3 regions of the Streptomyces sp. NPDC088246 genome follow, and region 1 is predicted to be linked to each of the others. Evidence: riboswitches for the same ligand, from Rfam matches in the RefSeq annotation. Region 1 holds a riboswitch; each other region holds the start of a gene.
The links. A riboswitch is a leader RNA that binds a small molecule or an ion and turns the genes downstream of it on or off. The one in region 1 is predicted to bind cyclic di-AMP.
Positions count from the first base shown of each region.

Region 2: linked by a shared signal. The riboswitch ahead of ACIPEK_RS19695 (M23 family metallopeptidase) and the one ahead of ACIPEK_RS18935 (NlpC/P60 family protein) in region 1 are both predicted to bind cyclic di-AMP.
Region 3: linked by a shared signal. The riboswitch ahead of ACIPEK_RS31050 (C40 family peptidase) and the one ahead of ACIPEK_RS18935 (NlpC/P60 family protein) in region 1 are both predicted to bind cyclic di-AMP.

Region 1 covers NZ_JBIURV010000012.1:164,666-174,922, forward strand. Annotated here, with positions in the region: gene ACIPEK_RS18905 (PspC domain-containing protein) at 96-1,433, opposite strand; gene ACIPEK_RS18910 (PspC domain-containing protein) at 1,637-2,935, shown strand; gene ACIPEK_RS18915 (LuxR C-terminal-related transcriptional regulator) at 2,919-3,614, shown strand; gene ACIPEK_RS18920 (GNAT family N-acetyltransferase) at 3,616-4,389, opposite strand; gene ACIPEK_RS18925 (NlpC/P60 family protein) at 4,430-5,476, opposite strand; gene ACIPEK_RS18930 (hypothetical protein) at 5,834-6,187, shown strand; gene ACIPEK_RS18935 (NlpC/P60 family protein) at 6,505-7,662, opposite strand; cyclic di-AMP (ydaO/yuaA leader) riboswitch at 7,661-7,826, opposite strand; gene pcrA (DNA helicase PcrA) at 8,085-10,257, shown strand, end outside.
Region 2 covers NZ_JBIURV010000013.1:113,676-123,932, forward strand. Annotated here, with positions in the region: gene ACIPEK_RS19685 (M16 family metallopeptidase) at 1-379, shown strand, start outside; gene ACIPEK_RS19690 (M16 family metallopeptidase) at 406-1,788, shown strand; cyclic di-AMP (ydaO/yuaA leader) riboswitch at 2,134-2,300, shown strand; gene ACIPEK_RS19695 (M23 family metallopeptidase) at 2,314-3,114, shown strand; gene ACIPEK_RS19700 (GntR family transcriptional regulator) at 3,339-4,016, shown strand; gene ACIPEK_RS19705 (HPr family phosphocarrier protein) at 4,159-4,440, opposite strand; gene ACIPEK_RS19710 (GNAT family N-acetyltransferase) at 4,613-7,564, shown strand; gene ACIPEK_RS19715 (DUF5998 family protein) at 7,694-8,290, shown strand; gene ACIPEK_RS19720 (alkaline phosphatase family protein) at 8,290-9,477, shown strand; gene ACIPEK_RS19725 (thymidine kinase) at 9,559-10,209, shown strand; gene ACIPEK_RS19730 (PaaX family transcriptional regulator C-terminal domain-containing protein) at 10,253-10,257, shown strand, end outside.
Region 3 covers NZ_JBIURV010000027.1:1,430-11,686, reverse strand. Annotated here, with positions in the region: gene ACIPEK_RS31090 (adenosylmethionine--8-amino-7-oxononanoate transaminase) at 1-760, opposite strand, end outside; gene bioB (biotin synthase BioB) at 753-1,919, opposite strand; gene ACIPEK_RS31080 (8-amino-7-oxononanoate synthase) at 2,062-3,204, shown strand; gene ACIPEK_RS31075 (DUF397 domain-containing protein) at 3,197-3,403, opposite strand; gene ACIPEK_RS31070 (helix-turn-helix domain-containing protein) at 3,428-4,288, opposite strand; gene ACIPEK_RS31065 (ATP-binding protein) at 4,493-4,924, shown strand; gene ACIPEK_RS31060 (LysR family transcriptional regulator) at 4,968-5,906, opposite strand; gene ACIPEK_RS31055 (LysE family translocator) at 5,979-6,614, shown strand; gene ACIPEK_RS31050 (C40 family peptidase) at 6,698-7,171, opposite strand; cyclic di-AMP (ydaO/yuaA leader) riboswitch at 7,175-7,355, opposite strand; gene ACIPEK_RS31045 (hypothetical protein) at 7,782-8,090, opposite strand; gene ACIPEK_RS31040 (ATP-dependent Clp protease proteolytic subunit) at 8,098-8,733, opposite strand; gene xerC (tyrosine recombinase XerC) at 8,920-10,107, opposite strand.

The sequences.
Region 1 (10,257 bases):
CCCACGGGGCGTCCCAGACCCCCGCGGCGTCCGCCGCGTATCCCGCTGCCAGAGCGAGCATGACCAGGCCCGCCACCGCCCGCCCCGGACGGATCTCATGACGCAGCACGGGTGACCTCCACCTGTCCGATGCCGACTTCGAGAGTGAGCTCGACCGTGCCGGCCGGTTTGCTGCCCGGGGGCGGCGGAAGCGTCCTGTGCTCCTGCTGCGACGGGTTGACGTCCACATTGCGCTGCCGGCTGTCCGACGCGTCGCTCGTCCGGCTGACCGGCAGTGTGATGTCGCCGAGGCCCGCCCGCGCGTCCACCTTCACCGTCACCGCCTTCGGTACGACGACGACCGCGCGGCCCGCCCCGACGTTCACCCCCGTACGGACGGTGTCGCCCCGGGGGACCGTGATCTCGGTGAGGTCCAGCCGTGCCACCCCGGAGCCCAGTTCGTAGTGCGGCCGCACCGCTGCCACCGAGGCCGGCCGCCAGCCCTCGCGCACCCATTGGGTGGTGATGTCCTTCGGCAGCGCGGACGCGCCCGCCAGCAGGGCCGCCGTGGTCATCGACAGCATGACCGTGCCGAACCCGGTCCGCCCGAGGAACGCGCTGACCAGCATCCCGAGCCCGAACACCGCGAGCGCACCGGCCAGACCGAACTGCAGACTCGTGCCGAACGGCTGGGAGTCCCAGCTCAGCCCCGTGCCCAGACCGCCCGCGATCAGCGCGAACAGGAACACGAGACCACCGATCGAGGCCGGACCCCGGGTGCCGGCCTCCTGTGGGGGCGCGCGGAACGGGTCCTGGGGCGTCGCCCCCCGGGGGCGTACCGCCCGGCCGTCGAGCGCCGCATCGGCCGGACCCCACAGATAGCCGGGGCCCACCGGGCCCGAGGTGCCGTCCTTGATGATCGGATCCCGCCACCACGACGGGCTGCCCGGCGACGGCGGAGCCTTCACCTCGGGCGGCGCGTCCGCCACCGCTTGCGCGGTCGCCGGATGCAGCGGGTCCTCGGGCGCCGCCGTCCTGCGGTTCTGGGTCCAGACGGCGAAGCCGACGACCGCGAGCGACAGCATCGCGGAGAACGCCAGCGTGCCGCCGTTGCCCAGCATGGAGAGCAACAGCCCGCAGCCGATCAGTGCGAGCAGCACCGCGATCAGCGACGCACCCTCCACGCGGCCGGACAGCAGCCGGCGCGCCTCGTTCTCGTCCTCGCCCTCCAGGGGGATCAGCAGCCAGGCGAAGCCGTAGAAGATCAGTCCGATGCCGCCGGTGACGGACAGCACACCGAGCACGATCCGGAAGATCACCGGATCGACGTCGCAGTACCGGCCGAGACCGCCGCACACCCCGGCCACGACTTTGTGCCGCGGGCTGCGGCGCAGCTGCGGTCCCGGTCCGGGGGGCGGTGCGGCGCCGGGGGAGGCGTCCTGGGGAACGGTCATGGCTCCATGGTGACGGGCCGGGCGCCCGTCCGGGACCCGCACCGACCCTGGCCGATCCCTGATATTGGCCCGGCGGTCCCCTGGGGGAGGCGATCCGGCACCGGTCCGGCGGCTCCTGCCGGAGGCGCCCCCGCGCACTCTCAGGGTCGAGTCGGGGGCGGCCCCTGATGCCGTCGCCCGTTCGGACATGTGACGATCGGGTCATGCCAGCCGCCACGCCCCGAGCAACGAGCTCTCTCAACGCCGACCCGGAGGAGCCGCCGCTGCGCAAGCTGTACCGCAGCGCCGACGGACGGCTGCTCGGGGGCGTCGCGCGCGGTCTCGCCGGGCATCTCGGGCTGCCCGTCGCCTGGGTGCGGTTCGTCTTCCTCGGTCTGTTCTTCGCGGACGGCCTCGGCGCGCTGCTCTACGCCGTGTTCTGGATCGTCGTCCCGCTCGGTGTCGGTGGCGTGGAGGCGCCGCGCTCCGTCTTCGAGACCGCCCCGGACGGCAGACGCCGGCTCCGCAAACCCGACAGGGGTCAGGTCTTCGCCCTCATCGCGCTGTTCATCGGCGCCATCATCTTCGTCGGCAACGTCGACATGGGCAGCAAGGCCGACCGCTACATCTGGCCCACGCTGCTGATCGGCGCAGGTTCCGTACTGGTGTGGCGGCAGGCCGACAACGCCAGGCGCGCCCGCTGGATGGAGGTCGGCAGCCGCCGCCGGGTGCTGCATCTGGCCCGGGGGCTTGCCGGGGTGGCCCTGGTCGGCCTGGGCCTGGCCGTCTTCATGGTGGTACGCGGGTCCGCGGCCCAGCTCGGCAACGTCCTGACCGCCGCGATCGCCGTCCTCACCGGCATCGCGCTGCTGGCCGGCCCCTACCTCGTACGCATGACCCAGGACCTCTCCGAGGAACGCACGATGCGCATCAGGGCCCAGGAGCGCGCCGAGGTCGCCGCCCATGTCCATGACTCGGTGCTGCACACCCTCACCCTGATCCAGCGCAACGCGGAGGACGCGGGCGAGGTCCGCAGACTGGCCCGCGCCCAGGAGCGCGAACTGCGCAACTGGCTGTACAACCCCGAGGGCACCGGCAAGGACGAGGACGACGAACCCGAGACCCTTGCCGAGGCGGTCAAGCGCGCCGCCGCCGAGGTCGAGGACAAGCACGGCGTTCCGCTGGAGGTCGTCGTAGTCGGCGACTGCCCGCTGGACGAGAAACTGGTCGCGCAGATGCAGGCCGCACGCGAGGCGATGGTCAACGCCGCCAAGTACGGTGGCGAGGGCGGCGCCGTGCAGGTCTACGCCGAGGTCGAGGGCCGCACGGTCTTCGTCTCGGTACGCGACCGGGGCCCGGGATTCGATCTGGATTCCGTACCGGGGGACAGAATGGGCGTACGAGAATCAATCATCGGCCGGATGCAGCGCAACGGCGGTACGGCGCGGCTGCGTTCGGTGCCCGGCGGGGGCACGGAAGTCGAGCTGGAGATGGAGAGGGCGAGCGATGCTGGAGACAACTGAGGCGACAGGGGGCCCGGAGCGCCGGGTACGGGTCGTGCTCGTCGACGACCACCGGATGTTCCGCACCGGCGTCCAGGCCGAGATCGGCCGCACCGAGGAGACGGGCGTCGAGGTGGTCGGCGAGGCCGCCGATGTCGACCAGGCGGTCACTGTCATCACGGCGACCCGCCCCGAGGTCGTCCTCCTCGACGTCCATCTGCCCGGCGGCGGCGGCGTCGAGGTGCTGCGCCGCTGCGCCCCGCTGATGGGCGCCGCCGAGAACCCGGTGCGGTTCCTGGCGCTGTCCGTCTCGGACGCCGCCGAGGACGTCATCGGCGTCATCCGTGGTGGCGCCCGCGGCTATGTCACGAAGACCATCACCGGCACCGACCTGGTCGACTCGGTCTTCCGGGTCCAGGACGGCGACGCGGTGTTCTCGCCCCGGCTGGCCGGCTTCGTCCTCGACGCCTTCGCCTCCACGGACGCGCCGCCGGTCGACGAGGACCTGGACCGGCTGACGCAGCGCGAGCGCGAGGTGCTCCGGCTGATCGCCCGCGGCTACGCGTACAAGGAGATCGCCAAGCAGCTGTTCATCTCGGTGAAGACGGTCGAGTCGCATGTCTCGGCGGTGCTGCGCAAGCTCCAGCTGTCGAACCGGCACGAGCTGACCCGGTGGGCGACGGCTCGGCGGCTGGTCTGAGTCAGCCGGCCGCAAGGTCGGGGCCGAGCGAGATGTTCAGCTTCTCGCCGACCCGGCGGTAGCCGATCCCCGCGTAGATCCGCTCCACATCCGCGTCGGCCGGCTCCAGCCACACCACCCGGCAACCCCGCTCGAAGGCGGTCGCGGTCAGGTGGGCACTCAGCGCGGCGCCGATGCCGCGGCGGCGGAAGGTACCGGCGACGGCGAGGCCGGCCAGTTCGGTGAGGCCGTCGACCGGGACCGAGCAGCCGCCCGCGCCCGCCGGGACGCCGTCGACCGTGGCGAGGGCCGCGACCCCGCCGCCCCCGGCCGCCGCGCGCAGCCAGGCAGCCTCGCCGCCCTCGGGCTCGCCGGTCCCGCCGTATCCGTGGTGCTGGACGAGCGCGGCGGCGTCGAACTCGGCGGCGGTGACCGGTTCGGCGATCGTGAGGGAGTCCACCGGCTTCGGCGGCAGCAGGTCGCCCGGGGCACAGGCCAGGATCGGGGCCCGGTTCTCGACGGTGAACCCGGCGGCGAGCAGCGCGGGTTCGACCGCGGGTGCCCAGCCGGGCAGAAACTCCAGCCGCGGCATCCGGCCGTACTCGCGGAACGCCGCGATCAGGGCGTCGAGGTCCTCCGCCGTCGGCTCGGCGTCCCGGTCGGGTATCGCGTAATTGGCGTACTTGGTCGACCAGTTCGGGGTGTACCGCACGGTGAAGGGGCCGACCCGGAGATGGTCGGGGGAGCGCAGGGCGAGCGTACGGGCATGGGTCTGGACATCGAGATCCATGGGCATGTGCGTTTGTCCTCCGGCCGGTTGATCAGAAGTCGGGAGCCTATGCCACCCGGGTCGCTCCGGCGAAGGGCATCTGGTCGATCGGCGCGATCCGGACCGGTGCTCCCGGGCGCGGGGCGTGGATCATCTGGCCGTTGCCGATGTAGAGCCCGACGTGGCTGACGCCGGAGTAGAAGAACACCAGGTCGCCCGGGGCGAGTTCGGAGCGCGAGATGTGCTGTCCGGCGTTGATCTGGGTGTACGTGGTCCGGGGGAGCGAGACACCGGCGGAGCGCCATGCGGCCTGGGTGAGCCCGGAGCAGTCGAACGAGGACGGGCCGGTCGCGCCCCAGACGTACGGCTTTCCGAGCGCCCCGTACGCGAACGCGATGGCCTCGGCGGCACGGGCGTTGGGAGCCTGGACGGGATTGCGTGCGGTGCTGCGGTCGGCACGGTCGGCGGAGCGCGCGCTGTCCGAGCTCTCGTAGGCGGCGCGCTCGGCCGGGGACAGGGTGGCGAGGAGCCGCTGCGCGTCGGCCAGTTTGGTTTTGATCGTCGCCTTGTGCTTCTTCAGCTCGGCCTGGCGGGATGCCAGCGCAGCCAGCTTTCCCTTGGCCTGCGAGCGCAGCTGGGCGATCCGGGCGACCTGCCGCTCGACCCCGTCGACCTCGGCGGCCTGGCGGTCGCCGATCCGGTCCACGTACGAGGCCCGCTCCAGGTACTGGTCGGGGTCGGAGGAGAGCGCCAGCTGTACGGCCGGGTCCAGGCCGCCGGTGCGGTACTGCGCGGCGGCGAGTGAACCCAGTGCGCTGCGCGAGGCGTTGAGACGCTCGGTCCTGCGGGCCGCCTCGTCACGCAGGGTGTCGACGGCATCGGTGGCGGCGGACGCCTTCTCCTTCGCGCCGTTGTACTGCTCGGTGGCGACTTCCGCGTCGTGGTACAGCCGGTCCACCTCCGCCCTGACCTGGGCGGGGGTGAGCTGGGGATCGGCGTGTGCGGAGCCTGGCAGAGCGGCAGCGGTGGCGGCCCCGGCGATGGCGAGGGTGGCTGCGGTGCGGGCAGCAGAGCCGGTGTACGGGCGCTGCTTGGGTTTCCGGTGCGCTGCCACGGGGGCGTGCGTCCTTCCTGGCGACTGCCCGTCGGGGACTACCGGCGGGCCCGCCCGAGGCCCGGCGGCGGGTCACCAACAGGGGGAGTGGCCCGCCGCCGGACGTCTCGGCGGGGTGACCGGTCTGCCGTCCGGGTACGGAGCGGCGGTGAAGCCGGTCACCTGGTCAGGACGCTAAACCCGGGGCGCGGGGAAGAGTCGTAATGACGCCTATTGGTCGAAGTTGGCGCGGCATTGTCGTGGATTGATCGGAAAAATTACACCAGAGTCAGGCAATTGGTGCAGACGCGAGTGAAGTGCCAGGAAGTCGCACCCGCCTGCGGGATGGTGATATGGCCGGGGCTAGGCTGCGGACCCATGGACGTACTCATCAATGTCTTCGTCGCCCTGCACATCATCGGTATCGCCTCTCTGCTGGGCGGTTTCCTGACCCAGATGAAGGCGATGGGCACGGGCGCGGCCCGGTTCGTCCCGGCGATGCTGCACGGCGCGCTGACGATGCTGGTCACCGGTGTCGCGCTGGTCGGGCTCAACCAGGCCGACGACCACCAGGTGAACAACATCAAGATCGGCGTCAAGCTGCTGCTCCTGGTCGTGATCCTCGCGCTCGTCTACATCAAGCGGGACGAGGAGAAGGTCGACAAGGGCGCCTTCGCGGCGGTGGGCGGGCTGACGCTCGCCAACATCTTCATCGCCACGCTCTGGACCTGAGCCGGTCCGTGCCGCCCACGCTGCCGGGCGGGCGTGGAATCCAAGCCCGTCCGGCAGGTGAAGGCATAAGACCGACCGGCACATGGGGGGCGTCGCGGAGCTGGGCACGCACTCCCCCAAGGCCTTAAGCCTTAAGGGCCAGGGGGACCCCCTCCAGCGTTGTCGTCAGTCACCAACTCCCCCATAGCCCTGAAGGGCCCTGAAGGCATGGGGGACCCCCTTCGCATTGACTCCCTCCTCCGCCTTGCAGCTGCACGCACCCAGCCCCGCTCCTTCACCCACCCCCCATTTGCCGGTCGGTCCAGGGGCGTGAGCCGCTACGACGGGCGCACGCTGCCGTGGATCGGCATGTAGTAGATCGACTCCTCGCGCACATTCGCCCCCGGCTTCGGCGCGTGGATCATCATTCCGTCGCCCTTGTAGATGCCGACGTGGCTGATGTCGTCGTAGAAGAAGACGAGGTCGCCCGGCTGCAGATCGGCCGTCGCGATCCGGGTGCCTGTCTTCACCTGGTCCCAGGTGGTGCGCGGGAGGCCGACGCCCGCGGCCTTCCAGGCGGCCTGAGTGAGCCCGGAGCAGTCGTACGAGGACGGGCCCGTCGCGCCCCATGCATACGGCTTGCCGATCTGGGCCGCGGCGAAGGCGAGGGCCTTCTCCGCCTTGGTGGTGGCGCTGCTGCCCGAGCCGGTTCCGGTGCCCGTGCCCGTACCGCTGCCGGATTCCGCCCCCTTCGCTGCTTCCGCGGCCTTGCGGTCCGCCTCCGCCCTGGCGGCGGCCTGCTGCCGCGCCAGCTCCTGTGCCTTGCGCTCGGCCTCCGCCTCCTTCTTGCGCTCCAGCGCCGCGAGCCGCGCCTTTTCCTCGGCGGTCAGCTTCGACAGCATCGCGCGTGCCTCTCCCAGCTTCTTCTGGACGTTCTGCTTACTGGTGCGCAGCGTGGTCTGTGCCGAGGTCAGTGTCTCCAGGCTCCGCACCGCTTCGGCACGCTTCCTCGACGCCTTGGCCTGCTGCGTGCGGAAGTCCGTGACCGCCTTCTGCTGCTGACCGGTCATCCGGCTCATCAGCCGGCTCTGGTCGAAGTACGCCTGCGGGTCGTCGGCCAGGAAGAAGGTGGCGCTCGGTGCGATGGAGCCGGTGCGGTACTGTGCGGCCGCGTAGGCGCCGAGCGTCCTGCGGGCGTCGTTGAGCTTGTCGGCGCGCTTCGCCACGTCCTCCAGCAGGGCGTCGGCCTTGGCGCGCTGGGTGGCGGAGGCTTCCTTCGCCCGGTTGTACTGCTGGGTCGCGGTGCCCGCCTGCCGGTAGAGGTCGTCGACCTTCTTCTGGACGTCCTCGATGCTGGGCTTCGGGGCGGGGGCGGCCGTGGCGCTCTGTGCGGAGAGCAGGGTCACGGACGCCAGTGCCGCCGTGGTGAGCCCCACGGCCGGTGTGGTGGTGCGCACCCGGGTGCGCGGTTTGCGATGTGATGCCAAGGCCGGCATCTCCTTCCGTGGACCGCCTACCGGGTTAGCTGTCGGGTTCGGGCGGAACGGAAGGCTGCCCTACGGTCCGAGTGGGGGACAAGGACCGATTCACCCCGGTGCTGCGTGTGGGTCCCCGGTTCCGAACTCCCGTGAGGGCAGGCCGGATTCGGCGTGGGCGCCCGCTCGGCGTGGTTCGCCTCAGGGGGTACGGGCCGCCCGGTCGGGCACGCTAGCCAACCCGTGGTGCTGCTGTGAAGGTCGATGTTCGATATGCCCGATACGTTTTCGTGACCTTGCTGAAGTGGGGGCGGCAAGGGCCGACGAGGGCCCGTATTCGCTTACGTGGAGTGGGTGACCGCTGCCTTTGTGTGCCCGGCCGTCGGGTCCGGTTCGTCATGCGGCCGTCGTGTGTCGTTGCGGCGGCCTAGACTCGACAAGCGATGAGCAGCCTCTTTGACGACAGCTTCCTGGCCGGCCTCCAGCACTCGGAGGAAGAGCCCCCGCCGCCCCCCGAGGACTCCGCACCCGAAGCGGTGCCGGAGGACCTCTTCGCGGGCGTATTCGACGGGCCCCCGCCGCCCAGGGACGCGTACTACCGCGACGGCGCGCACCGCCCCGTCATCGACTCCGCAGCGCTCCTCGACGGGCTGAACACCGAGCAGCGCGCCGCCGTGGTCCACGCGGGCTCCCCGCTGCTCATCGTCGCCGGGGCGGGCTCCGGAAAGACCCGGGTGCTGACCCACCGGATCGCCCACCTCCTCGCCGAGCGCGGGGTGCACCCCGGCCAGATCCTGGCGATCACCTTCACCAACAAGGCCGCGGGCGAGATGAAGGAGCGCGTCGAGCAGCTCGTCGGACCGCGCGCCAACGCCATGTGGGTCATGACCTTCCACAGCGCGTGCGTACGCATCCTGCGCCGTGAGTCGAAGAAGCTCGGCTTCACCTCGTCGTTCTCGATCTACGACGCCGCCGACTCCAAGCGGCTGATGGCTCTCGTCTGCCGCGACCTCGAGCTCGACCCGAAGCGCTTCCCGCCGAAGTCGTTCACGGCCAAGGTCTCCAACCTGAAGAACGAGCTGATCGACGAGGAGACCTTCGCCGGGCAGGCCGCGGACGGCTTCGAGAAGACCCTCGCCCAGGCCTACGCGATGTACCAGTCCCGGCTGCGCGAGGCCAACGCGCTGGACTTCGACGACATCATCATGACGACGGTCCATCTGCTCCAGGCGTTCCCCGATGTCGCCGAGCACTACCGCCGCCGCTTCCGGCACGTCCTTGTCGACGAGTACCAGGACACCAACCACGCCCAGTACACCCTCGTGCGCGAACTCGTCGGCCCGGCCGGCGAGGGTGACGCCCCCGCCGAGTTGTGCGTCGTCGGTGACGCGGACCAGTCGATCTACGCCTTCCGTGGCGCGACCATCCGCAACATCCTCCAGTTCGAGGAGGACTACCCGAACGCGACCACGATCCTCCTGGAGCAGAACTACCGCTCCACGCAGACGATCCTGTCCGCTGCCAACGCGGTCATCGAGCGCAACGAGAGCCGCCGCCCCAAGAACCTCTGGACGAACGCCGGCACAGGCGCCCGGATCACCGGCTACGTCGCCGACACCGAGCACGACGAGGCGCAGTTCGTCGCCGACGAGATCGACCGGCTGACCGACGCGGGCGACGCCAAGGCGGGCGACGTCGCGATCTTCTACCGTACGAACGCGCAGTCCCGTGTCTTCGAAGAGATCTTCATCCGCGTCGGACTGCCCTACAAGGTCGTCGGCGGCGTGCGCTTCTACGAGCGCAAGGAGGTCCGGGACGTCCTGGCCTACCTCCGGGTCCTCGCCAACCCCGAGGACACCGTCCCGCTGCGCCGCATCCTCAATGTTCCCAAGCGCGGCATCGGCGACCGTGCCGAGGCGATGATCGACGCGCTCTCCATGCGCGAGAAGATCACCTTCCCGCAGGCGCTGCGCCGGGTCGACGAGGCGTACGGCATGGCGGCCCGGTCGGCAAACGCCGTCAAGCGGTTCAACACGCTGATGGAGGAGCTGCGCACGATCGTCGAGTCCGGCGCGGGCCCGGCGGTGGTTCTGGAGGCAGTGCTGGAGCGCACCGGCTACCTCGCCGAGCTCCAGGCATCCACCGACCCGCAGGACGAGACCCGCATCGAGAACCTTCAGGAACTCGCCGCCGTCGCCCTCGAATTCGAGCAGGAGCGGGGTGAGTCCGGCGAGGAGGGCACGGGCACACTCGCCGAGTTCCTGGAGAAGGTCGCGCTCGTCGCCGACTCCGACCAGATCCCCGACGAGGACGAGGACGGCTCCGGCGTCATCACGCTGATGACGCTGCACACCGCGAAGGGCCTCGAATTCCCGGTGGTCTTCCTGACCGGCATGGAGGACGGCGTCTTCCCGCACATGCGCGCGCTGGGACAGGTGAAGGAGCTGGAGGAGGAGCGGCGGCTCGCGTACGTCGGGATCACCCGGGCCCGCGAGCGGCTCTATCTGACCCGGGCGGCGATGCGCAGCGCGTGGGGGCAGCCCTCGTACAACCCGCCGTCGCGATTCCTGGAGGAGATCCCGGACCAGCACCTGGAGTGGAAGCGGACAGGGCCGA
Region 2 (10,257 bases), on a different contig from region 1:
GATCGAGGCGGCGGTCGACGAGGAGCTTGCCCGGTTCGCCGCCGAGGGCCCCACGCCCGAGGAAATGGAACGCGCGCAGGCCCAGTTGGAGCGCGAGTGGCTGGACCGGCTCGGTACGGTCGCGGGCCGCGCCGACGAACTCTGCCGGTTTGCCGTGCTGTTCGGCGACCCGCAGCTCGCCCTCACCGCCGTACGGCGGGTACTCGATGTCACCGCGGCAGAGGTCCAGGCGGTCGCCAAGGCCCAGCTGCGCCCCGACAACCGGGCGGTGCTGGTCTACGAGCCGGTCGAATCGGCCGAGCCCGCAGACGCAGCGGACACCGAGACCGGCGCCGACGGCGCCGACGACACCGACGCGCACGAAGGAGCGGACAAGTGACCGACGCTGCCGCGACTGGAGTTTCGATGCAGTACCACCCGCAGCCGGCCCCCGGCCTCGCCCGCCCCTGGGCCTTCCCCGCGCCGGAGCGCGGCACCCTGCCCAACGGCCTCACGGTGCTGCGCTGCCACCGCCCCGGCCAGCAGGTCGTGGCGGTCGAGATCTTCCTCGACGCCCCGCTGGACGCCGAGCCCGAGGGCCTCGACGGCGTGGCCACGATCATGTCGCGGGCGCTGTCCGAGGGCACCGACAAGCACACCGCCGAGGAGTTCGCCGCCGAGCTGGAGCGCTGCGGCGCCACCCTCGACGCGCACGCCGACCACCCCGGCGTCCGGGTCTCCCTGGAGGTCCCGGCCTCCCGGCTGGCCAAGGCGCTCGCGCTGGTCGCCGAGGCGCTGCGGGCGCCCGCCTTCGCCGACAGCGAGATCGAACGGCTGGTACGCAACCGGCTCGACGAGATCCCGCACGAGCAGGCCAACCCGGCCCGGCGAGCCGCCAAGCAGCTCTCCAAGGAGCTCTTCCCGGCCGCGGCGCGGATGTCGCGCCCGCGCCAGGGCACCGAGGAGACGGTGGAGCGGATCGACTCGGCGGCCGTGCGCGCCTTCTTCGACGCCCACGTCCGGCCGTCCACGGCGACCGCCGTGGTCGTCGGCGACCTCACCGGCATCGACCTGGACGCCCTGCTCGCCGATACCCTCGGCGACTGGTCGGGAGACACCGCGGAGCCCCGTCCCGCCCCGCCGATCACCGCCGACGACACCGGCCGAGTGGTGATCGTCGACCGTCCGGGCGCGGTGCAGACGCAGCTGCTGATCGGCCGGATCGGCGCCGACCGGCACGACAGCGTGTGGCCGGCCCAGGTGCTGGGCACGTACTGCCTGGGCGGCACGCTCACCTCCCGGCTGGACCGTGTGCTGCGCGAGGAGAAGGGCTACACCTACGGCGTACGGGCCTTCGCCCAGGTGCTGCGGTCGTCGGCCCCGGATTCCGCCTCGGGGGCGACCGGTGCCGCCATGCTCGCCATCAGCGGATCGGTGGACACGGAATCCACGGGACCGGCGCTGAAGGACCTGTGGACGGTCCTGCGGACCCTGGCGGCCGAGGGGCTGACCGATGAAGAGCGTGAGACGGCCGTGCAGAACCTCGTGGGTGTCGCACCGCTGAAGTTCGAGACGGCGGCCTCGGTCGCGGGCACCCTCGCCGACCAGGTCGAGCAGCATCTCCCGGACGACTACCAGGCACAGTTGTACGCCCGGCTCGCGGAGACCGGCACGGTCGAGGCGACCGCTGCGGTGGTCAACGCCTTCCCGGGTGACCGGCTGGTCACGATCCTCGTCGGTGACGCGTCACAGATCGAGGAGCCGGTCCGGGCCCTGGGCATCGGAGAGGTGTCGGTGGTGGCCGGCTGACGGGCATACCCGACACCGGACGACCGTCCGGGCAGAGGCGGGCGACCCCCGCCCGGCCGGCCCGTTGCGTGTAACAGTCCACCGGTCGACTTTCACATTCGACCGAGCGCCGAAGGCAACGGCCGGCCCATCGACCCGTCATATGTCCGCATATCGGGACTAAAGGAAGACTCCTGTGAGCGAAATCTCTCCGGAGTCTTCCTTTTTGTCCATTTCGGTAGGGAGGTTGCCTGTCTGCCCTGTGGGATGCGCTACAAAACGGCCTGTCCGTTTGGTGAATGTAAGTCACCCCGCTTAGCGTCGGCTGGGCTGTCCGTCACTCGTATGCCGCATCCGTGACGTACCGGGCAGCCATCGCCGAGTCCCCGTCAGGCGCGAGCCTGGGGAGCCGGGGACCCATGCAGTCCCTGGGGTGAATCGGATGCCTGAGCCCGGATGGGGCCAGGGCGTCCGTAGGAGACCTTCCTGCTCCGAACCCGTCAGCTAACCCGGTAGGCGAGAAGGAAGGAAAGGATCAGCCACTTCATGGCGTTCACCCGTGCCACCGGGAAGCATCGTGCCCCGAGCCGACTGACGCGCAGCAGCGCGAAGATCGCCGGCGTCGCCGCTCTGGCCACCACCGGCGTCATAGGCAGCATGGCCTCTCCGGCCCTCGCCGCGGACTCCTCCGTCAGCGAGACCGGCCTGAACCAGGTCATCGCCATCGAGGGCACCCTCGCCGGCCAGATCGAGGCCCAGGCCGACGCGCAGAAGCGCCAGGCCGATGTCGCGGCGAAGGCGAAGGTGGAGGCCCAGCGGAAGGCCGAGGCCAAGAAGAGGGCCGAAGCCAAGAAGAAGGCCGATGTCGACGCGAAGCGCGCGGCCGAGGCGCGCGCCGAGAAGGCCCGCGCCGCCCGGTCCGCCGAACGCACCCGCCTGGGTTACTTCCAGCTCCCGGTCGCCGGTTCGTACGTCACCACCGGCTACAAGTCCAGCGGCTCGCTCTGGTCCTCAGGCAGTCACTCGGGCATCGACTTCCACGCCGCGTCCGGTACCTCCGTCGTCGCCGTCGGCGCCGGTACGGTCGTCGAGGCCGGCTGGGGAGGTGCGTACGGCAACAACATCGTGCTCCGGATGACGGACGGCACGTACACGCAGTACGGCCACCTCTCCTTGATCGGCGTCTCCGTCGGCCAGAGCGTCGGCGCGGGCCAGCAGATCGGCCTCTCCGGCTCGACCGGCAACTCCACCGGCCCGCACCTCCACTTCGAGGCCCGGACCACGCCGTCGTACGGCTCCGACATGGACCCCGTCGCGTACCTGCGCGCCCACGGCGTCAACGTCTGACCGACGCTCCACTCGCAGCACCCCTTCGAAGGCCCCGCACGCCGGGGCCTTCGCCGTGCCCGGCCCCCGCGCCCGCCTGCGGTACCTGCTCCCCGAACCGTCCCGTGGCCAAAAGATATTCATGAATTTCCACCCGGCATCGGAAATTCGGCCGCATTGCAATAGGGTCACAGAGCAGGCGTCGGTCGGCCGCGTTTCGCGGGGATTAAGGCGGAGGTTCGGACATGCGCATTCCGGCGCATTCGGTATGCATGGCAATCCGTGACGACATCGTCTCGGGTGTCTTCGAACGCGGCAGCCGGCTCACCGAGGAGTTGCTTGCGCGCCGTTACGGGGTCTCCCGTGTCCCGGTACGGGAGGCGCTGCGCACCCTGGAGTCCGAGGGGTTCGTGGTCACCCGCCGGCACGCGGGCGCCTGCGTTGCCGAGCCCACCGAGCAGGAGGCCGCCGACCTCCTGGAGGTCCGGATGCTGCTGGAGCCGCTGGGCGCCGCCCGCGCCGCGCAGCGCCGCACCGAGGCGCATCTCAAGGTATTGCGTGGTCTGGTCAGGCTCGGCCAGGAACGGGCCCGGCGCGGCGAGGGGGAGGATCTGCGCTCGCTGGGCGGCTGGTTCCACGAGACGTTGGCGCAGGCCTGCGGCAGCCCCGGCCTGATCGGGCTGCTCACCCAGCTCCGCCACAAGATCGCCTGGATGTACACGGTCGAGCAGTCGGCCCGCCCGGTGGACTCCTGGGCCGAGCGCGGGGCCATTGTGGACGCGGTGGCGCGGCGTGACGCGGAACGGGCCAGGGCACTGGCCACCCGGCACGCCGAAAGGGCCGCGGCCGCGCACCGGCTGCGCCGCGCCGACCGGGTGAGGACTTCGCAACATTCCGCAAATATCGCGGGCATTCGGAATTAACAATTACGCCGTATGCAAAGAGTCGTAATTCTTCGAGGGCTTCCTTTGGGTTGCCTGAATTTGCTCCGGTCGTCCCGGGTCAGGGATGCGAAAAAGCCGCAGCCCTCAATAAGGGTGCCGCGGCTCTCTTGCGGAAAATGGTTCAGACGGTCTCCGGAAGCTCGTCGAGCCCTTCGGCGACCAGTTTCGCCAGACGGTCCAGGGCGGCTTCGGAGTCGTCGGCCTCGGACGCGAGCACGATCTCCTCGCCGCCGTGCGCGCCGAGACCGAGCACCGCGAGCATGGAGGCGGCGTTCACCGGGTTGCCGTCGGCCTTGGAGATCGTCACGGGGACGCCGGAAGCCGTAGCGGCACGGACGAAGATGGAAGCGGGGCGGGCGTGCAGGCCCTCGGCCCAACCGACGTTGACGCGGCGCTCAGCCATGGTTCTGCCCTTCACGAATCAATGGTTGTCTAGACCAGTCTCTCATGTGGTGCGCGATGCTCCGGCCGGCCTGCGGAACGCCCACAACCCGTGCTCCACCGCAGATCGGCCCCCTCAGACTGCCCCGGCCCCAAGACCTACGCGACCGCTGACGGAGCCGTAGTCTTTGCGCATGCAGCCCTCGCCGGAGCAGAGTCCGCATCACGCGTACCCCGACCACTGGGAAGCGGACGTGGTCCTCCGCGACGGAGGAACCGCCCGGATCAGGCCCATCACCACGGACGACGCCGAACGGCTGGTCAGCTTCTACGAGCAGGTCTCCGACGAGTCGAAGTACTACCGCTTCTTCGCCCCGTACCCGCGTCTGTCCGACAGGGACGTGCACCGCTTCACCCATCACGACTACGTCGACCGGGTGGGGCTCGCGGTCACGGTCGGCGGCGAGTTCATCGCGACCGTCCGCTACGACCGGATCGACGAGCGGGGCAGGCCCGCTTCCGCGCCCGCCGACGAGGCCGAGGTCGCCTTCCTCGTTCAGGACGCGCATCAGGGCCGGGGCGTGGCATCGGCGCTCCTCGAACACATTGCGGCCGTCGCCCGCGAGCGCGGCATCCGCCGCTTCGCTGCCGAGGTGCTGCCCGCAAACAACAAGATGATCAAGGTGTTCCGGGACGCCGGGTACACCCAGCAGCGGAGTTTCGAGGACGGCTCCGTCCACCTCACTCTGGACCTCGAACCGACTGCCGAGTCGCTCGCCGTGCAGCGCGGCCGTGAGCAGCGGGCCGAGGCGCGCTCCGTGCAACGGCTGCTCGCCCCCGGATCCGTCGCCGTCATCGGCGCGGGCCGTACTCCCGGCGGGGTCGGCCGCACGGTCCTGCGCAACCTCCTCGGGGCCGGCTTCACCGGCCGTACGTACGCGGTGAACCGCGCCTTCGCCGCCGGCCAGGGCACGATCGACGGTGTCCCTGCCCACCGTTCCGTCGGCGAGATCGACGAACAGGTGGATCTCGCGGTCGTCGCCGTCCCCGCCGACCGGGTTCCGGAGGCCGTCGCCGACTGCGGCGAGCACGGTGTCCAGGGCCTGGTCGTCCTCTCCGCGGGGTACGCCGAATGGGGCGCCGAAGGCAGGGAACGGCAGCGTGAACTGGTCCGCCAGGCCCGCTCGTACGGGATGCGGATCATCGGCCCGAATGCCTTCGGTGTCATCAACAACTCCGAAGCCGTCCGGCTGAACGCCTCCCTCGCCCCCGAGCCGCCCGCCCCCGGACGCATCGGCCTCTTCACCCAGTCCGGAGCGATCGGTATCGCGCTGCTCTCCGGGCTCTACCGGCGCGGCGCAGGCCTGTCCACCTTCATCTCCGCCGGCAACCGCGCCGACATCTCGGGCAACGACTTCCTGCAGTACTGGTACGAGGACCCGGACACCGACGTCGCCCTTCTGTACCTCGAATCGCTCGGCAACCCGCGCAAGTTCACCCGCCTCGCGCGGCGCACCGCGGCCGTGAAGCCGGTGGTCGTGGTGAAGGGGGCCCGGCACAGCGGCTCCACCCCACCCGGCCATGCGGTGCCGGTCAGCCGGATCCCGGACGCGACGGTCTCCGCGCTCATGCGGCAGGCGGGCGTGATCCGCGTCGACACCGTTACGGAGATGGTCGACGCGGGTCTCCTCCTCGCCGATCAGCCCCTCCCGGCGGGCCCGCGGGTCGCGATCCTCGGCAACTCCGAATCGCTCGGCCTGCTCACGTACGACGCCTGTCTGGCCGAGGGGCTGCGCCCGCGCCCGCCCCGCGACCTCACCACCGCCGCCACCCCGCAGGACTTCCGGGATGCCCTGGCCCAAGCCCTCGCCGACGAGGGCTGCGACTCGGTGGTCGTGACGGCGATCCCGTGGGTGGGCGAGAACGGCGAGGCGGAATCGGGCGACGGCGAGGTGCTGGCGACCGCGCTGCACGCGGCCGCCGCGGCCGGTCCCGCCAAGCCGGTGGCCGTCGTCCATGTGGAGATCGGCGGCCTGGCGGAGGCCCTCGCCGCGGCCACCAGCACGGTCGCACTGCCGCGTCCTTCGACACAGTCCTCCGCAGCCGCAACACCCCCGCGCGCCGGAGCCGCCACCACGACCGGCCCCGCCCTTGCGCATACCCCCTCACCCGGAGCCGGCAGCGGCACAGCCGGCGCCGCCACCGATGCGGGCAGCGACGAGGGCGCTGGTGCCGCCGCGGGCACTGACAGCGGCCCCGGCATCCGGAGCGGCCGGATTCCCGCCTACCCCGCCGCCGAACGGGCCGTGCGTGCCCTGGCCGAAGCGGTGAGATACGCGCAGTGGCGACGGCAGGCCGCCGTGCCCGGCAAGGTACCCGAGTTCCTCGACGACACCATCGACGAGCCGGGTGCCGCCGACCTGATCGGAACCCTTCTCGGCCCCGACCCCGACCCGCGGGGCAGACCGCTCGCACACGACGAGGCGCGCGAACTCCTGGGCCGCTACGGCATCACCGTACGGCCGACGCTTCCGGCCCCCGACCCGGAAGCCGCTGTCGCCGCGGCGGCACAGCTCGGCTATCCCGTGGCGCTCAAGACCACGGCGCCCCATCTGCGTCACCGCGCCGATCTCGGCGGTGTCCGGCTGGACCTCGCCAACGAGAGCGTGTTGCACCGGGCGTACGGCGAACTGACCGAACTGCTCGGCAAGCCCGCCGAACTCCAGCCCGTCGTCCAGGCCATGGCGCCGCGCGGCGTCGATACCGTCGTAAGGGCCACGATCGACCCGGCGGCGGGTGCCGTCCTCTCCTTCGGGCTCGCGGGCGCGCCCTCCGAACTCCTCGGCGACACCGCCCACCGCCTCGTTCCGGCCACCGACCGCGACGCCGCCGAGCTGATCCGGTCCATCCGGGCGGCGCCGGTGCTGTTCGGCTGGCGTGGCGCGGCGCCCGTGGACACCGCGGCGCTGGAAGAGCTGCTGCTGCGGGTGTCCCGGCTGGTCGACGACCATCCCGAGGTGGTCTCCATCGCCCTGGAACCGGTCGTGGTCGCCACTCAGGGGCTGACCGTCCTCGGCGCGAGCGTCCGGCTCTCGCCGCCCCCGGCCCGCACCGACCTCGGCCCCCGCCGCCTCCCCAACTACTGACCGGCGGCGCACCGTCTCGTCCCCGATCGCCGTACGGGCGCCAAGCCGGGTTCCTTCACCGCTGGGGCCCCGGTCCGCCCTGCCGCACAACGTCCCCGGCAGTCATCTGTCCCCCGTAGGATGGTCCTCATGGCAAAGACCGGTACGACGACCCAGGGGCTGCGCGCGGCGATCGAGCGCAGTGGCTACTACCCGGCCCTCGTGGCCGAGGCGGTGGAGGCCGCCGTGGGCGGTGAGCCGGTCGTTTCGTACCTGGTGCACCAGGAGACCACCTTCGACTCCAACGAGGTGCGCCGCCACGTCACGGTCCTGGTCCTGACGGACAACCGTTTCATTGTCAGCCACACCGACGAGCAGAACGCGGACACCAGCTCCCCGACGCCGTACGCCACCACCTCCACCGAGTCGGTCAAGCTCGACCGGATCTCGTCGGTCGTGGTGAGCCGTGTCGTGGCCAACCCCGAGAAGTACGTTCCGGGCACGCTGCCCCGCGAGGTCGTCCTCACCATCGGATGGGGAGCGGTCTCCCGGATCGACCTGGAGCCGGCCGCCTGCGGCGACCCCAACTGCGAGGCCGACCACGGCTACACCGGCAGCTCCACCGCCGACGATCTGAGCCTGCGGGTCAGCGAGGCCGGTGACGGCCCGGACACCGTGCGCCAGACCCTCGCCTTCGCCCAGGCGCTCTCCGAGGCCACGGCCGCGACTGCGGCGACCGGTCGCTGATGGCCCAGCCGGCCTGGCAGGACCCCGTTCTGCTCCCCGTCGACACCGCCCCCGTGCCGGAGTACGGCAGCGGCTCGCTCTGCGATCTGCTGCCCACGATCGCCGCCGGACAGGGTGTACCCGGCTTCACCGCCGCGATCCCCGAACTCACCCCTGCCGACCGGAACTGCGTGTTCCTGATAGATGGTCTCGGTTGGGAGCAGATCAAGGCCCACCCGGACGAGGCACCGTTTCTGCACTCCCTGCTGCCCACCTCGCGCGGCGGCACCGGCCGTCCGATCACGGCGGGCTTCCCGGCCACCACCGCGACCTCACTGGCCTCGGTAGGTACCGGGCTTCCGCCGGGGGAGCACGGCCTTCCCGGCTACACCGCGCGCAATCCGGAGACCGGCGAGCTGATGAACCAGCTCCGCTGGCAGCCCTGGACCTCGCCGAAGGCCTGGCAGCCGTACCCCACCGTCTTCAAGCTCGCCGACGCCGCCGGTGTGCGCACCGCCCAGGTCTCCGCCCCCGCCTTCGAGCAGACTCCGCTCACCAAGATCGCGCTCAGCGGGGGCTCGTTCCTCGGCCGGCTGTCCGGCGAGGAGCGGATGGACGTCGCCGCCGAACGGCTTGCCGCAGGTGACCGGTCGCTCGTCTACACGTACTACAGCGAGGTCGACGGCAAGGGCCATCGCTTCGGCGTCGACTCCGACGCCTGGCGCGGACAGCTGATGTACGTGGACGGCCTGGCCCGGCGGCTGGCCGAACAGCTCCCGCCCCGCTCGGCGCTGTACATCACCGCCGACCACGGCATGATCGACATCCCCTTCGACGAGCAGTCCCGGATCGACTTCGACGAGGACTGGGAACTGCGCGCGGGCGTCGCCCTGCTCGGCGGCGAGGGCCGGGCCCGTCATGTGTACGCCGTCCCGGGGGCCGAGAACGATGTGCTGACCGTCTGGAGGGAAGTGCTCGGCGAGCAGTTCTGGGTGGCGAGCCGGGACGAGGCGGTCGCGGCCGGCTGGTTCGGCCCGAAGATCGATGAACGTGTCCACGGCAGGATCGGCGACGTCGTCGCGGCGGCCCGCGACGACGTGGTGATCACCGCTTCGGTCAATGAGCCGCACGAGTCCGCCATGGTCGGCATGCATGGTTCGATGACCCCCGTCGAGCAGCTCGTCCCGCTGTTCGAAGTACGCTCGTAGGCGCGTTTTCCCTCTCCAGCGTTCCCCCACCACCATTTCCCCTGCCCCGCTTCGCCCCGCCCGAAAGGTGCTCAGCCCCTCATGCCCGAGCTTGTGTTCTTCTCCGGAACGATGGACTGCGGAAAGAGCACGCTGGCGCTGCAGATCGGCCACAACCGTTCGGCGCGCGGCCTGCAAGGCGTGATCTTCACCCGTGACGACCGGGCGGGGGAGGGCAAGCTCTCCTCACGTCTGGGGCTGGTCACCGAGGCAGTCGAGGCCGATGAGGGCATGGATCTGTACGCGCACCTCGTCGACCTCATCAGCCGGGGCGGCCGGGCGGACTACGTGATCGTGGACGAGGCGCAGTTCCTGGCTCCCGTCCAGATCGACCAGCTCGCCCGTATCGTCGACGACCTCGGCATGGACGTCTTCGCTTTCGGCATCACCACCGACTTCCGGACCAAGCTGTTCCCCGGATCCCAGCGGCTGATCGAACTGGCCGACCGGGTCGAGACGCTCCAGGTCGAGGCGCTCTGCTGGTGCGGTGCACGGGCCACGCACAACGCCCGAACGGTCGGCGGCGAGATGGTCGTCGAAGGTGCCCAGGTGGTCGTGGGAGACGTCAACCAGCAAGCGGGCGAGGTCGGTTACGAGGTGCTGTGCCGGCGTCACCACCAGCGCAGGACGACCAGCGCGAGCGCCCGCGCGGCCGCACTCTCGCCCGACGTGCTGCCCGTCACCTCTGCCTGAACCGTCCCCTCGGGCGTCGGGTGCGGATGCTTAGGATGACGCTGTGAA
Region 3 (10,257 bases), on a different contig from region 1:
ACACCAGCAGCACGTCATGCGCGTCGCATGCCTCGCGCAGCACTCGCAGATAGGTGGGGGAGTGAAACCGCATACCGCCCGCGCCCTGTACCACAGGTTCCACGATCACCGCGGCCAGCCGGTCGGCGTGCTCCGCGATCAGTTCCCACAGGTGCTGTACGTACGCGGCATCCGGCTCCGTGTCGAAGCCGGCCGGCGGCTCGTCCGCGAAGATCTGCCGGGGCAGTACGCCCGACCACAGCTCGTGCATGCCACCTTCGGGGTCGCACACCGACATCGGCTGCCAGGTGTCCCCGTGATAGCCGCCGCGCCAGGTCAGCAGCCGCTGCTTGGCCGGCCGCCCGACCGAGCGCCAGTACTGCAGACACATCTTCACCGCGACCTCGACCGACACCGACCCGGAGTCGGCGAGGAAGACATGCTGCAGCGGCTCCGGGGTGATCTCGACCAGCCGCGTGGCCAGCCGCACGGCGGGCTCATGGGTGAGCCCGCCGAACATCACATGACTCATCCGGTCCAGCTGACCGCGTGCCGCTTCATTGAGCACCGGATGGTTGTAGCCGTGCACCGCCGACCACCAGGACGACATGCCGTCGACCAATTCGTGCTGCCCGTGGGCCGGTTCGGCGAGCCGGAGCCGTACCCCGGACGCGGACTCCACGACCAGCGGCTCCTGACGCCCCGGCATCGGGCCGTACGGATGCCAGACGTGGGCCCGGTCCAGGGACCGCAGTTCGGCCGGGGAGAGGGTCTCAGGCATTGGGGGCGACATCCGTACCCGCGCCGCGACGGCGGACTGCCACCAGGTCCGTGCGTGCAGCCGGAATCCCGCTGGGCTCGGCAGCGGGTTCTGTGGGCGCGTCGCCACAGGGTGCGCATCCCCCGTCATGCGAACCGCAGCCGCCACCCGCCTGAGCGCGGTGCGCAGGCAACGTCGTCGTTCCCGCTCCCTCCACCTCGAAACCGGCGTCCGCGATCATGTCCAGATCCGCCTGCCCCGCTTGTCCCTCACTGGTGAGGTAGTCGCCCAGGAAGATCGAGTTGACCAGGTGCAGCGCGAGCGGCTGCATCGAGCGCAGATGCACCTCGCGCCCGCCCGCGAGCCGCACCTCCACGTCCGGGCAGACGAACCGGACCATCGCCAGAATGCGCAGACACCGCTGCGGGGTGAGGTTCCACTCCTTGGCCAGCGGAGTGCCCTCGAACGGGATCAGGAAGTTCACCGGCACCGAGTCCGGGTCGAGCTCGCGCAGCGAGAAGACGACATCGACCAGATCGGCGTCGCTCTCACCCATCCCGGCGATCAGCCCGGAGCACGCCGAGAGCCCGGCGGCCTGCGCCTGCTGCACGGTGTCCACCCGGTCCGCATAGGTGTGGGTGGTGGTGATGTCCCCGTACGTCCCCTCGGACGTATTGAGGTTGTGGTTGTACGCGTCGGCGCCCGCCGACCGCAGCCGGTCGGCCTGTCCGTCGGAGAGCAGACCGAGGCAGGCGCACACCTCCACGCCTTCGTTCTGTTCCTTGATCGCCTCGATGGTCTGCGACACCCGGTCGACATCACGGTCCGTCGGTCCGCGACCGCTGGCCACCAGACACACCCGCTTGGCGCCCCCCGCCACCCCGGCGGCGGCGGCCTTCGACGCCTCGTCCGGCTTCAGCCAGGTGTACTTGAGGATCTCGGCCTTCGAGCCGAGCCGCTGCGAGCAGTACGAGCAGTCCTCGGGGCAGAGCCCGGACTTGAGATTGACCAGATAGTTCAGCTTCACGCGCCGCCCGAACCACTGACGGCGCACCTTTCCGGCCGCGGCCACCACTTCGAGCAGGTCGTCGTCGGAGGTCGCCAGTACGGCGAGTGCTTCTTCGCGGGTCGGCAGTTCGCGCCGCAGTCCCTTGTCCACCAGCGTGTTCAGGAGGTCCATGGCGTTGATCCTGGCCTACGGCACCGCCCGCAGCCAAGGAGGAACCGGACAACAGAGCCCGTCTGAGGTGTGTGTATTGCCACACCATGACCTGCTGCGCGCCCGGTTAGGGTCTGTGAGCTGCCTACAAAAGGGACCGCTCATGCCCTTCGCTCCGTTCGACTGGATCGACGACGAGGCGCGCCGCCGCGCGGACGCCGGGCTCGTCCGTACGCTCCGCCCTCGGCCCGCCGAACCAGAACTGCTGGACCTCGCGAGCAACGACTATCTGGGCCTGACCCGGCACTCCGAGGTCACCGCCGCCGCGGCCGAGGCCGCGCGCAGGTGGGGAGCGGGGGCGACCGGATCGCGGCTCGTCACCGGCTCCACCGCATTGCACGCCGAACTCGAACGCGAGCTGGCCGATTTCTGCGGTTTCGAGGCGGGCCTGGTGCTGTCATCGGGCTACGCGGCCAATCTCGCCGCCCTCACCGCGCTCACCGGCCGCGGCTCGCTGATCGTCTCCGATGCGGGCAACCACGCTTCGATCGTGGACGGTTGCCGGCTCTCCCGGGCCGAGATCGCCGTCGTCCCGCATGCCGATCCCGATGCCGTGCGCAAGGCCCTGCAGGCCCACGGGGGACGCGCGCTGGCGGTCACCGACTCGGTCTTCTCGGTCGACGGCGACGCCGCGCCGCTGCCCGAACTGGCCGACGCCTGCCGGACGGAGGGCGCCGCACTGCTCGTCGACGACGCGCACGGCCTCGGAGTGCTGGGCGAGGGCGGCCGGGGTGCGCTCGCCGCCGCCGGTCTCGCGGGCGGCGAGGGAATCGTCACCACGCTCACCCTCTCCAAGTCCCTGGGCAGCCAGGGCGGGGCGGTCCTCGGTCCGGCCCGGGTCATCGAACACCTGGTCAACACGGCCCGTACGTTCATCTTCGACACAGGCCTCGCACCGGCCGCGGCGGGCGCGGCTCTCGGGAGCCTGCGGCTGATCCGTCGCGAGCCGGAACGCGCCGGCAGGGCCCGTGCGGTCGCCACCGCTCTGTACGAGCGGCTGACCGAGGCCGGTCTGACCGCCGTCCGCCCCGACGCGGCCGTGGTCTCGGTGCGGGCGCCCTCGGCGGACGCGGCGGTGCGCTGGGCGGCCGACTGTCGCGCCGCGGGAATCGCGGTGGGATGCTTCCGGCCGCCATCGGTGCCGGACGGTGTCTCCCGGCTGCGGCTGACAGCGCGAGCCGATCTGACCCAGGAGCAGATCGCCACCGCCGTGGCGATCGTACGGCGGACCGCTCCCGTCAGCTGACCGAACCCCGGTGCAGACCGGAGACGAAAGATGTCCAGGCCGCCGCGGAGAACCGCAGCGGTGGCCTGGACACATCCTTGGAGTCCCGCACGGCCAGCCGCCCGCCTCCGAACGGCGCGGCCTCCACGCAGTTGTTCATACCCGTGCTGCGGCTGCTGCGCCGCCACCGTAACTCGTGTTGTGCGAGGCAATCCGACATGAGCCCCCCTCGGGCAGTCCAGGGTCACCGACCGTCGCGGTCGATCGTGGCGATGAGGTCCAACGAGTGCTCCGGCGACAGCGCGTGTGCCTGCATCGTGCGGAAGGCCGAGCTGTACGCCTCAAGGTCTTCTTTCCGCTCCAGATAGAGGCTACTCGTCAAATGGTCGAGAACTACCACGTCCAGATCAGAAGTGTTCGGAAATGAGAAGATAACGAAAGGGCCGGTGAGGCCGGCATAGCCACCGACCGAGAACGGCAGCAACTGAAGCTCCACATGGGGCAGTTGAGCCACGCGAGTCAGATGACGCAGCTGGTTTCTCATCACCCGGCGCCCGCCGACCTCGCGCCGGAGCACCGCCTCGTCGAGCACCGCGCTCAGTCGCAGCGGCGGATCGGTCCGCAGCACGCCCTGCCGGGCGAGCCGTACCTCCACCAGCGAGTCCAGCTGGCCGGCGGGTAACCCGTCCAGCGAGGCCCGGGTCACGGCACGTGCGTAGTCGGCCGTCTGCAGGAGCCCCGGCACCACCGAGGTCTCCAAGGTCCGCGCGGTCCGCGCCTGGGACTCCAGACTGATGAAGTCGCGGTACTGCGGCGGGATCAGACCGCGATAGGCATGCCACCACCCGGTGCCGCCACCGCCCGCCGAACCCGCCAGCGCCGCCAGGAGCGTCCGCAGCTGTGTGTCGTCCACGCCGTACGCGTCCAGCAGCCGGGTCACATCGGCCGGCCGCATCCCACTGACGCCGGTCTCGATCCGGCTCACCTTCGACTGGTGCCAGCCGAGCATTCGTGCGGCGTCCCGGCTCGTCAGTCCGGACGCATGGCGCAGGCTCCGGAGCTCCTCCCCGAGCTTGCGGCGCCTCACCGCAGGGCCGTGCTGCATCTTCGGCCTCCCTCCCTCTTCTGCCGAGCGGACAGTGTGACGCCCGCATACGGTCTCGCGTGGCAGGGTTCACCGCATTGAGCGACAGATATATGCATATCTTGGTGGATCGCCGTCACAGAGGGCAGCATCAGTGGCAATCTGGCGCGAAGCACAACCGGGACCGGTCGCGGGTCGGTCCACGTGGAAAAGGGGCGGCTCGCCATGGCAGACCATCAGGAAGCAAGCGTCACTCTGCCGAGCGATCCGGTCTCGGTCTCGTCGGCCCGGAGATATGTGGCAGGGGTGCTGACCGAATGGGGTCTGGCCATCGACACCGAGTTCGCCGACAGTATCCGACTCATCGTCTCGGAACTCGCGACCAACGCCGTCCAGCACACCTTCGGACAGTCGCCCACCTTCACCGTGGACCTCAGGCTGGAGCGGGAGGAACAGCTGCATCTGGGTGTGACGGACAGTCACCCGCGCCGGCCCCGGCGGCTGCCCGCCGCCGTTCAGCAGGACAACGGACGCGGCATGGTGATCATTCGCTGTCTGGCCAAGGAGCGCGGGGGCCGGCTCACCGTCACCCCCACTGCCGACGGCGGCAAGACGGTCTGGATCGCGCTCCCCTGGAGCAGCCCCGTGCAGAGCTGACCGCCCCTGCGAACCGCCGCCTCCCTGTCTCCCGATCGCGTGATCACCCGCCCTCGCCGCCCGGCCGCTGCGCCCGGGCCGCGCGCCCGAACCCACTGCGCAACAGCGCCTGGAGTGTTGCCGCCGCGGCGCTCGCCCGGTCGCCGCGGTGCACCATCGAGATCGTCCGCCGGAACGAAGCGGGTTCCAGCCGCCGCACGGACAACGGCGTCGACGACATCGCGGCAACCATCTCCGGTACGACAGCCATTCCGATGCCCGCGCTGACCAGCGCACACACCAGCGCATAGCCGGGCGACTCGCAGACCACGGCGGGTGTCGCCCCTGCTTCGGCCAACGCCTGCTCCACCCCGCGGCGCGGTGGATGCGTCGGTGCGCTGCTGACCAGCGGCCGCCCCGCAAGTTCCGTCACCGGCAGTCTCCCCGTGGCTTCGGACAGCATCTGCCCGACCGCCGTGATCAGGACCAGTTCCTCGACCAGCAGCGGTTCGGCGAATACCCCGGAGGGCCAGGCCGCTGCGGCAGCCGGCTCGTACACATGGGTCAGCGCAAGATCGACTTCGCCGGCGGCCACAGCCGTGACCCCGTCCGGCGGCTCGTACTCGGTGACCGCCAGTTCCACATCCGGGTGGGCGCGACGGAAGGCGCTCAACACCGGCGGCAACAGATGGATGCCCGCGGTGGTGAACGTGCCGACCCGGAGGCGTCCGCCGGAGAGTCCGGAGAGACGGGCCAGTTCGTGGCGGGCCAGGTCCATCTCGTCGAGGATCCGCCGTGCGCGTCCGACCAGCAGCTCACCGGCGGCCGTGAGGCGGGCCCCTCGGTGGTGGCGCACCAGCAGGGCGGCGCCCGCCTCCCGCTCCAGCTTGGCGATCTGCTGGGAGAGCGCGGGCGCGGTGTAGCCGAGTCGGGCGGCGGCCCGGGTGATCGATCCCGCCTCCGCGACTGCCACCAGCGCCGCGAGCCGTGTCGGGTCGTACATTAAGCGTTCCTTTTGGCAGACCCAGAAGATTGCAAGTACACGCTAAAGGCTCTGCCGGGCCAGGGTGGACCCATGGACGCACAATTGATCGCCTTCATCGGGGTCGCCGCTGGAATGGTCGCACTGCCGGGCGCGGACTTCACCGTCGTCGTACGCAACGCGCTCGCCTCCCGGTCAGCGGGGGTGGCGACCGCGCTGGGTGTTGCCGGTGGACTCCTCGTGCACACCGCGCTGGCCGTCGCCGGGCTTGCCGCTGTGCTGGTGACGCTGCCCGTACTGTTCCGCACCGTTCAGCTGCTCGGCGGGGCCTACGTCCTCTACCTCGGCATCAGCGCCCTGTACGCGGCTCGGCGCCGCACCACGGGCAGGGCGGGCGAGGCCGAGGACGAACCAGCAGGGCAGGGAACCGTACGAGCACTGCGCCAGGGCTTCCTCACCAACGCCCTGAATCCCAAGGCGCCGGTGCTCTTCCTGAGTCTGCTGCCGCAGTTCGTTCCCGACGGGCAGCCGCCGCTCCCGAGGACCTTGCTGCTCGCAATGATCGTGGTGCTGCTTGCGCTGATCTGGTTTCCCGCAGTGGCCCTCATGGTGGACCGACTGGGCCGGTGGCTGCGCCGGCCGCGTACCGCCCGCGCCATCGAGGGCGGCAGCGGCGCGGCGCTCACCGGTCTGGGGCTGGTGCTGGTGTCCGGCCCCCTGCTGCACTGAGTAACGAGCGGGTCAGCGGCGGAGACCAGGGCCTGTCCGGTGGATCACGGCCGGGGGCGCGGGCCTGATCCGCCGGACAGGCATCAGCGGACTCGCCCGTAATAGACGCTCTTCGTCCAGATCTTCTCCAGCCGGACCACCGCGCCGGTCCTCGGCGAGTGCCAGATCCTGCCCTTGCCTGCGTAGATCCCCACGTGGTAGATGCTGCGGCCGTAGTGGAAGAAGACCAGGTCGCCGCGTTGCCTGTGCGAGGCCGAGATATGGCGGCTCTTGTTGTACTGCTGCTGGGCCGTGCGCGGGAGCTTCTTGCCCGCCTTTTTGAACGAATAGACCGTCAGGCCCGAGCAGTCGAAGCGGTTGGGGCCGGTGGCCCCCCACCCGTATGGCGATCCCTTCTTCGACGCGGCGACGTTGAGTGCCTTCATCGAGAGGGTCGCTGCCTGGGCTTGGGGCGTGGCGCCCGGGGCAAGCATGGTGCCGCCGACGGCGGCCAGTGTCAGAACCGAGGCCGTGCCGGCCCGGGCGAGCAGAGACGGGACATGAACCTGCGCAGCCATGCGCAACCCTTCGTCAGCCGCCTGTGAAGGATGACCTGTCGGGTTCGGGCTGGCGAAGTTGCCCGGCCGCGCTCGGCGGCTTCACCCCGAGGGTCGACCGGTGTTCCGGTCGACCCGTTGTGCTCGGGTCCTCCACTCCTGCCGATCCACTTCTGTCGACCAGGCATCCGGGCGGCGGCAGGACTCGGCGTCCGCCCGGACCGCCCCGCCGCGGTGGCGGGGGCTTGTCGTCCCAGGGATCTTGACGCACCGACTGCCGGATTTCCGAGGGGAAACGAAGATATGTGAGTCTCCTCACTGATGACCCGTTTGGGTGGGGCTGATGATTTCGACGGCCGTGCAGGTCAGTCGGACCGGTCTCGCACCAGGGGTGGAAGGATAGATTCCGCTCACTGTCCCGCAAAAAACGCAAGTTGAGATGTCGCTCGCGAGGGGGAATCCCTACGCCGAACGAGCTAGGAATTTCGATGTGCCTGCCGGGCGTGTCGCGCAGGGGAGTTGAGCGAAGTCCGTCGGAGTCGGAGGCGGAGTGGGTTGAGCGAACCCCGTCGGAGGTGAGGGCAGGGGGAGTTGGCCGGACCCGGCCGGGGTCGGAGACGAAGTGGGCTGCTCAATTGGCCTGAGCGGGGGGTACGGTGACGCGTCCGGCCCGCCGTTCCCCGTCCAGCACGCGCAGCGCCCGCGCCAAGGTGGCGGCGTGGATCTGCGCCTCGCCGCGCTCATGCATCAACGCGAGGGCGTCCCGCAGTGCGCCCGCCCGTGAGGCCAGTGCCTGTGCGGCGCGCAGCGCGCCGTAGGTGTCGCTGCCGCGGGCCGGGTTGATCCGGCCCAGTTGGTCCAGGACTTCGAGGTAGCAGTCGATGAACTCCCCCTCGGCGCGCGTCAGTGCGGGGAGCGGCGGCAACTCCGGTGGCTGCATCGGGCGTTCACTTCGCGCTGTGCGGCGGGAGTGACGACTTCCGGTTCTCCATGATGTGGTCCACCAGGCCGTACGCCTTGGCGCCCGCCGCGTCGAGGATGAGGTCGCGCTCGATGTCGGTGGCGATCTGCTCTGCGCTGCGGCCCGTGTGACGGGCCAGCAGTGTGGTGATCATCTTGCGGACCCGTTCCAATTCCTGTGCCTCGATCTCCAGATCGGACGGCTGGCCCTGAACCGGCTCGGTGAGCTCGGGCTGCTGCACGACGACCCTGGCGCCGGGCAGTGCGTGCCGCCGGCCGGGAGCGCCCGCGGCGAGCAGTGCGGACGCGCAGGAACCGGCCTGTCCGAGGCAGTAGGTCTCCACCTCGCAGGTGAGGTACTGCATCGTGTCGTAGATCGCGGACATGGCTCCGAACGAGCCGCCGGGGGAGTTGATGTAGAGCGAGATGGGCCGGTCAGGGGTGTCGTGTTCCAGATACATGAACTGGGCGATCAGATCGGTGGCCGCGGTGTCGTCGACCGGGGTGCCGAGGAAGACGATCCGTTCGGCGAGCAGCTTGGAGTACGGATCCAGGGTGCGCGTCCCGTTGGTCGTGCGCTCGGTGAACTCGGGCAGCACGTAACGGGCGGTGGGGCGGAACAGCATGGCGTTGCCTTTCCTCCGGAGCTGTACGGGGATCTGCACAAGCGTCTGTAAGAAATGTACAGGACGTACAGAAGGTTATGATGGGGAGCCATCCTAGTGATCCACTAAAAGTCCCAGACCAGAGGCTGTTCTAGCTGTTCGCCGAGGACGGATATCTCACAATCTGTCACGACGTCTTGATCATCAGGCTGCTTCGCCCTCACTGAAACCGAGTAGAGAAGTGAGGTGGTCCGAGGCGACGCGGAGGTCCTCGGGGCTCGGGCGGACGTACACCCGCTTGGTGAAGTTGGCGTTGGCATGCCCGGCCCATGCGGCGAGGACGACGTCCGGCACGCCGTTGACGGCAAGTAACGTGAGGCACGAGTGGCGCGCGTCGTAGAGCCGGACCTTCCGCAGCTCCAGCTTCCGCTGCAGGGAGTACGCGGCCTCACGCAGGTGGTGAGTCGTGAGCGGCTGGCCGAGGTGGTCGACGAAAATATAGCCAGAGTGCTGATAGGGCGCGCCCATCGACATCTGCTCTACCTCTTGCGTCACCTGAAAGGCGAGCATCGCCTCCTTCACCGGCAGCGGCAGCGGCAGTGTGCGTTCGCCCGCCTCGGTTTTGGTGTCCTTCTCCAGCACCCGGGCGTTGCCGATCATTGTCCTGGTGTTGGCGATGACCAGCGTTTCGGCGTCGAAGTCGATGTCCTCCCAGCGCAGACCGGCGACCTCAGCGGGACGCAGGCCCATGAGGCTGAGTATCAGCGGGGCAAACAGGCGTTCGTCCCTGATGCCGAGAAGGAAGTCCTTGACCTCGACGACGTTCCACGGCGCGGGACGCTTGTTGGTGCGCCTGTCCTCCTTGCGGGCGCGGCGAGGGATCTTCACGTACTCGGCGACGTTGACATGCACCAATTTCCGTACGACGGCCCGACCGAGGGCCTCTTTCAGGCGACTGCGCACCCCTTGGGCCGTCGAGGGGCGCAGCCCTGTGCCGGCTTGGCCGCCGCGCCTGCGGGCGCCGACGAGTAGCCAGGCGACCATGGACTCGACGTGTTCCTCCGTCAGTTCCTGCAGGCGCATATAGCCGAGGTAGGAATGCACGTGGACCAAAGCGTTCTTGTACCCCTGGACCGTGCTCTCCTCCAGGTCCTCGGCCTTCTTGGCCAGCCAGATGTCGAGCCACTCGGACACCGTGATCTTGCTCGGCATGACGAATATGCCCGTCGCCCGCTGATTGCGGATGCGGGCGATCTCGTTACGCACCTCTGTGGCAGTGTCCATCGTGACGGTGCACTGCTTGCGCTTGCCTTGGACGTCATGGCCCATGTCGACGACGGCGCGGTAACGGACCTTGCCGCTCTGCAACGTGACCTTCTTGATCTGCGGCATGTACCCCCTTAACCGGCCTACTTCAGTAGGCTTCCTGAAGTGCCTACGGTAATCCGCGATTCCTCCTGCCCGGGAGGCTCTCTGCCTGGTCAGGCCCGCACGGCCATGCTCCCGTCATAGATCAGTGAGAGCGCGCGTGAGACAACGAAG